DNA from 2 places in the Sinorhizobium sp. NFACC03 genome. Region 2 is predicted to be linked to the other one. Evidence: riboswitches for the same ligand, from Rfam matches in the RefSeq annotation. Region 2 holds a riboswitch; the other holds the start of a gene.
What was found. A riboswitch is a leader RNA that binds a small molecule or an ion and turns the genes downstream of it on or off. The one in region 2 is predicted to bind FMN.

Region 1 (3,404 bases), on a different contig from region 2:
CAGTCGATGAAGAAGGCGAAGCGGTCCAACCCGCTGTTCCTGCTCGACGAAATCGACAAGATGGGCCAGGACTTCCGCGGCGATCCGTCGTCGGCTCTGCTCGAGGTGCTGGATCCGGAACAGAACTCGACCTTCATGGACCACTACCTTGAAGTCGAATACGACCTGTCCAACGTGATGTTCATCACCACGGCCAACACGCTGAACATTCCGGCGCCGTTGATGGACCGTATGGAAGTGATCCGCATCGCCGGCTACACCGAAGAGGAAAAGCTGGAGATCGCCAAGCGGCATCTGCTGCCGAAGGCGATCCGCGACCACGCGCTGCAGCCGAAGGAGTTCTCCGTGACTGACGGAGCCCTGATGGCGGTCATCCAGACCTACACGCGGGAAGCCGGTGTTCGTAACTTCGAGCGCGAATTGATGAAGCTCGCCCGCAAGGCGGTGACCGAGATCATCAAGGGCAAGACGAAGACGGTCGAAGTCACGGCGGACAACATCAACGACTACCTTGGTGTTCCGCGCTTCCGTCACGGCGAAGCCGAACGCGACGATCAGATCGGCGTGGTCACGGGTCTTGCCTGGACCGAGGTCGGCGGCGAATTGCTGACGATCGAAGGCGTCATGATGCCCGGCAAGGGCCGCATGACGGTCACCGGCAACCTGCGTGACGTGATGAAGGAATCGATTTCGGCGGCGGCGTCCTATGTCCGCTCGCGGGCGATCGATTTCGGCATCGAGCCTCCGATGTTCGACAAGAGCGACATCCACGTGCACGTGCCGGAAGGTGCGACGCCGAAGGATGGTCCGTCAGCCGGTGTCGCCATGGCAACCGCGATCGTGTCGATCATGACCGGCATCCCGATCTCCAAGGACGTCGCGATGACCGGCGAGATCACGCTGCGCGGCCGCGTGCTGCCGATCGGCGGTCTCAAGGAGAAGCTGCTGGCAGCGCTCCGGGGAGGCATCAAGAAGGTGCTGATCCCCGAAGAGAACGCCAAGGATCTCGCCGAGATCCCGGATAACGTGAAGAACGCGCTCGAAATCATCCCGGTTTCGCGGATGGGCGAGGTGCTTGTACACGCTCTGGCGCGCATGCCGGAACCGATCGAATGGGACCCGGCAAGGGAGCCGGCAACCGTCGCAGTGGTTGATTCGCAGGACGAAGCAGGCTCCTCGATCGCCCACTAAAAAGTGCCGGTGAATGGGCGCAGCGACCTCACGCGGCGCCCATTTTGCAGAAAAATTGGGAAGACCGGCCTCTGGCCGGTCTTTTTTGTTGTAAAAGCGCCCTGCAAGCCTTGCATTCCAAGGGATTAGGCGCAATTGGGAAAGGCAAGACGCGGGCGATGCGCAAGCCGCCGCGGCTTAAAACACAGTCGTTTCGAACCAATCTGAAAGGGGTGGAAACATGAACAAAAATGAGCTCGTGTCTGCCGTTGCTGAGAAGGCCGGACTTTCCAAGACCGACGCATCTTCTGCAGTTGATGCAGTTTTCGAGACCATCCAGGGCGAGCTGAAGAGCGGCGGCGACATTCGCCTGGTCGGCTTCGGCAACTTCTCGGTTTCGCGCCGCGAAGCCTCGAAGGGCCGCAACCCGTCCACGGGTGCGGAAGTTGACATCCCGGCCCGCAACGTGCCGAAGTTCACGGCCGGCAAGGGCCTGAAGGACGCCGTCAACGGCTGATCAGATTTGCTTGGCGGCCGGACACGAGGCCGGCAGTCCAGGTATTCGAGGGTTCGGCGAAAGCCGGACCCTTTCGCATTTCGGGGGCTGCCCTTGCGGCCTCCTGCCATTTGCTCTACGGCTTGCCCATTCTCAGGGCGGGGTGAAAATCCCCACCGGCGGTAAGGGCGCTGCAACATCATGCGGTGACCCAAGCCCGCGAGCGCCTTTCTCCTGAAGCGGGGAAGGGGTCAGCAGATCCGGTGCAATTCCGGAGCCGACGGTCATAGTCCGGATGAAAGAGAATGGTCGTCGGCACGAAGAGCAGGGCTCCCCGGCGTCGTGCCGTGCGCTCATGCGTCCTGATTTGTGTTTGTCCATTTCTCAGGATGCGTGACATGAATCAGACTTCCCTCGGTTTGTCCTCCTCGCGCGCCATGGCCGGTGCCGGCTTCATGGTGCTGGCCGGTATTGCCTTCGCCGGGCTCAATGTCGTTACCCAATGGCTGACGATGAAACTCGGCTTTCCCGCTGCCGCCACGGCCTTCTGGCAATATGCCTTCGCCTTTCTCTTTTCGCTGCCGTTCCTACGGCGGGTCGGACTTTCGGCGATGCGCACCGCTTACCCCTGGCGCCACGTGGTGCGCGTGGCGCTCGCGGCCTTCGGCGTCGGGGCCTGGGTCTCCGGCCTTGCGCACGTGCCGATCTGGCAGGCGATTGCCCTGGTCATGACCTCGCCGTTCTTCATCATCCTTGGCGCTCGCCTGTTTCTCGGCGAACGCGTCGGCCCGGCGCGCTGGACCGCGACTGCGGTCGGATTTGCCGGTGCGATGATCATTCTTGAACCCTGGTCGGACAGCTTCACCTGGGCAGCGCTGCTGCCGATCCTCTCCGCCTTGCTCTGGGGAGCCTCGTCGCTCATCACCAAGAGCCTGACGAGCAGCGAGCGTCCCGAAACCATCACCGTCTGGCTGCTTGTCCTTCTGACCCCGATCAATGGTGCCGTTGCGCTCACGGCCGGTTTCGCGATGCCGCAGGGCACGGCGCTCGGCCTTCTCGTGCTCGCCGGGGTCATGACCGTGTTCGCGCAATATCTGCTGACGCTCGCCTATACGGTTGCCGACGCTGCCTACGTGCAGCCCTTCGATGATTTGAAGCTGCCGCTCAATGTCTTCGCCGGCTGGCTGGTCTTCGGTTACGCACCGACAGGCTATCTCTGGTTCGGTGCGGTCCTGATCCTTGGCGCGTCGCTGTTCATCATGCGCAACGAGATTCGGCGCGAACGGGAGGCTGTTGCAACCTGAACGGTGTAAAACCCGGCCGATGTCATTCGGCTGTCATCGCAGTCGCGCAGAACCCCCATGTTTTCAGTATTCTCCATGGGGGATTTCAATGATCATTACTTCGCGCGTGACCGCGTTCGCGGCCGTCCTTCTTGCTTCGGTGGCATTTCCTGCGGCGGCTGAACCTGTATTCAATCGTATTGCGTCCTTTGCCGTTGCCGACAATCTGCCTGATGGTGACGCGCGCAAAGCGCCGACGTCCGCCGAGATCATCACGGCCAGCGAAGACGGCAATACGCTGATCTACTCCGACAGCCCGGGCAAGCGCGTCGGCCTGATCGACATCACCGATGCCAAGGCGCCGAAGGCAGCCGGCACAATCTCTTTCGACGGTGAGCCGACCTCCGTTACCGTTGCCGGCGCCAAGGCGCTCGTTGCGGTCAACACGCGCGAAA
Region 2 (3,404 bases):
TGGTCGAGGGCGAAGGCTGGAACCTCGACGTTGCGCTCGTCTGCCTCGCCGGCACCGGGCTCACTTTCGGCATGTGGTGGATCTATTTCCTTTTGCCGAGCGCCGAGGTGCTGCACCACCACCGCCTCAAGCGGTCCTTCGTCTGGGGTTATGGCCACATACCGATCTTCGCCGCGATAGTCGCCACCGGCGCCGGGCTGCACGTGGCGGCCTATTATATCGAGCACAAGGCCCATATCAGCTCGGTCGCAACTGTGCTGACAGTCGCGGTTCCAGTCGGACTCTACATCGGCCTGCTCTACGCGATGTACGCGTATCTGCTGCGGCAGACGAACCGGCTGCATCTCTGGCTGCTTTGCGGCACGGCGCTGGTGCTGATCGCGTCCGTCGTCGTGGCGATGCTTGGGCTCGATATGGCGATGTGCCTGATCATCCTGACGCTCGCGCCCGTCGTCACCATCGTCGGCTACGAGGCCGGCGGCCACCGCCACCGGATGGCGGCGCTGGAGCGCAGCCTGCAGGACGGCGAGGCGGCGCGGTAGGCGCGAATTTGAGAGTCGAGACAGGGGCTTATCGGCTGGGGCTGCCGGCTTGAATCAGGTGGCTCACAAGTGGATTCAACGGGAGTGCTTGTGGCGTTCCGGGGGGCTGCGAGTTCGGCATGATCTGAGAGCAATTCTGCCCCTCACCCTAACCCTCTCCCCGCAGGCGGGGAGAGGGGACGAGAGCTCTCGCTGGCGGGATGGCTCTGATTGACCTCAGGGGGGCCGGCCGTTCTCGAGAGAGGATGAGTTTGGGTGACAAGGAGCCACGCGTGTCCTTCTCCCCGCAAGCGGGGAGAAGGTGGCCGGCAGGCCGGATGAGGGGCAGCGCGCTTACGGCGCACCCGCCAGGCAGGCTCACTTCGGAGCCGCAGACGATCAGGCGTTGACCAGCGCCAGCTTGGCGCGGGCATCCAAAATCTGCGAGCAGGCGTTGGCGGCTTCCGTGCCCTTGGTGACGAAGTGTTCGCGGAAGAAGGCAATGAGCGGTTCGCTTTCCTGGAAATTGTGCGGCGTCAGTACGGCCGAAAGCACCGGCACATTGGTGTCGAGCTGGACGCGCATCATGCCGTCGAGCACGGTGCCGGCGACGAAGTCGTGGCGGTAGATGCCGCCGTCGACGACGAAGGCGGTGCCGAGGATCGCGGCGTAGCGGCCGGTCTTTGCCAGCGTCTGCGCATGCAGCGGGATTTCGAGCGCGCCCGGCACATCGAAGATCTCAACGTCGGCAGCCGAACCGCCGAGCTTCGTCCATTGCGCGACGAAGGCATCGACGCAGCGGTCGACGATATCGGCATGCCAGCGGGCACGGACGATCGCGATCTTGGCGGCGGGGTGGGAAAAAATGGTCATGGTCTCAAGCCTTTCAGGGTTTGGCGTTTCCAATGATCCCGTCGGGCGAACATGCATGCGCGCGAGGTCCCGTCGCTGGGCCCACGTTCCTGCTTGCTCTCTTCCATCCGGACTGTGACCGTCGGCTCCGGAATTCGACCGGATCTGCTGACCTCTGGAGCGTAAGCTCCAGAGCGCTCGCGGGCTTCGGCCTTTCGGCCGCTACCGCCGGTGGGGAATTTCGCCCCGCCCTGAGAACAACGCGACTATATAGTCCGCCTGCGAGCGATCAAACGCACGGCGCGACGAAAAGAGGGGAAATCACGACAGATTTTTGCATGTCCGGCCGGAGCGCGAGAAACTCTTTCTCGTTCCGGTATTTTCGCGCTGGCTGCGGCCGACTTTATCTGCAGGGCGATCAGCTGTCGGGGATCGATGCATCACCTGTGAAAAGTCGAATAACAAGCGCGAGATATCAACGGTTCCTCACCTGGGGACGAGAACCCAGAAACCACTTGCGCACCCAGGACGATTCATAGTTAGTGCGAAGCAGAAGCAGCCTTCATCAATTTTTCTTTTGGTGACAGAAAGGCGCTCCGATTGGCGAAACTCCCCACGAAACCCGACAGTGAGCACCTCAAGCTGAAGCTTTGGGTTCTTGAGGCATCCGCGATTGGGCGGTATCCCATCACGTGTGTCTTTGTCATCGCCTTGCTGTTTATGGGTGGCAAGGCGTTTGGGATTTGGTGAAGCGCTATCCGCGCAGTTCGTCGTCTTCGGCTGAAAGTGCCCTCCCGGCCCAATGGAGAAGGGCGTCGCGATCGTCGAGGCAGTCGACAGGCGCTTCGTAGAAGCGATGCACGACCACGGTCTTGCCGCCCTTCTCATAGGTGAACGGCTGGCAACCCTCTGTGATAAGCGCGTCTTTCAGCGCCTGATCAACCCTGAAATAGAGGCGGTCCTTGATGCTGACGGCAAAGCGCTTGTCTGCGACGACGTAGGCCCAGCCGCCGAAGAAGCGGTCAATCTGAACAGGCCCGAGATCGGAGAGTTCATCCTGGATATGCCTGACGAAGGCACTTGGTTCAGCCTTGGCCATGATTGCAACCTCGCGGGTCTCCGGCAATGGTGCAACGAACCGCTGCATACTCGCTGGCGCCCTGCGCGCCAGCGTTCATCGGTCTTCTGCAAGGCCTACTCGCGAATAACGAGCAGGTCCTTGGCGGCGAAGCGCAGGGTGACGTTGTCGCCCGAGACCGGCGGGGTTACGCCCGGATTGTTGAACATGTCGAAGGAGATGACATCGCCGCCGACGCGAAGCCGCGTGCGGATGACCGAGCCGAGGAAGCTCGTCGAGACGACCTCGCCGGCAAGCGCCGTATCGCCTTGCGCCCCTTCGGCAATCGAGCCCGCTTCAGGGCGCAACGCCAGCGAGATGCTGTCGCCACCCTTCATGCCGGCAATCGGGTCTTTCAGAGCCACCTGCTGGTTGCCGATCGTTACGGCGCCCGAGGCCGGATCCGCGACCTTGCCCTCGATGATGTTCAGCGTGCCGACGAAGGAAGCGACGAAGCGCGTTGACGGCGTGTTGTAGATCTCGAAGGGGGTGCCGATCTGGTCGGCACGTCCGGCATTCATGACGACGATACGATCGGAGATCGACAGCGCCTCTTCCTGGTCGTGGGTGACGAAGACCGTGGTGATGCCGAGCTGCTGCTGGATCTGCCGGATTTCTTCGCGCAGCGACACGCGGATCTTGGCGTCGAGCGCCGAAAGCGGCTCGTCGAGCAGCAGCACCTGCGGCTTGACCGCAATGGCGCGGGCAAGCGCCACGCGCTGCTGCTGGCCGCCGGAGAGCTGGTAGGGGAAGCGGTCCGCCAGGTGCTCGAGCTTGATCAGCCCGAGCATCTGCTTCACCCGTGCGTCGATCTCCGACTTGTCAGTGCCTGCGACCTTGAGGCCGAAGGCAACGTTGTCATGCACGTTCATGTTCGGAAACAGCGCATAGGCCTGAAACACCATGCCGATGTT

Region 1: it holds a riboswitch for FMN, as region 2 does, so the genes downstream of both, BLU35_RS04835 (DMT family transporter) here and BLU35_RS21755 (6,7-dimethyl-8-ribityllumazine synthase) in region 2, are expected to answer to the same signal.

What each region holds. Positions count from the first base shown of each region.
Region 1 is NZ_FMXF01000001.1:975,467-978,870, forward strand. Features, by position in the region: gene lon (endopeptidase La) at 1-1,191, shown strand, start outside; gene hbs (non-specific DNA-binding protein Hbs) at 1,412-1,687, shown strand; FMN riboswitch at 1,812-1,977, shown strand; gene BLU35_RS04835 (DMT family transporter) at 2,065-2,970, shown strand; gene BLU35_RS04840 (esterase-like activity of phytase family protein) at 3,059-3,404, shown strand, end outside.
Region 2 is NZ_FMXF01000018.1:113,880-117,283, forward strand. Features, by position in the region: gene BLU35_RS21750 (low temperature requirement protein A) at 1-542, shown strand, start outside; gene BLU35_RS21755 (6,7-dimethyl-8-ribityllumazine synthase) at 921-1,394, opposite strand; FMN riboswitch at 1,486-1,636, opposite strand; gene BLU35_RS21760 (TfoX/Sxy family protein) at 2,128-2,472, opposite strand; gene BLU35_RS21765 (ABC transporter ATP-binding protein) at 2,568-3,404, opposite strand, start outside.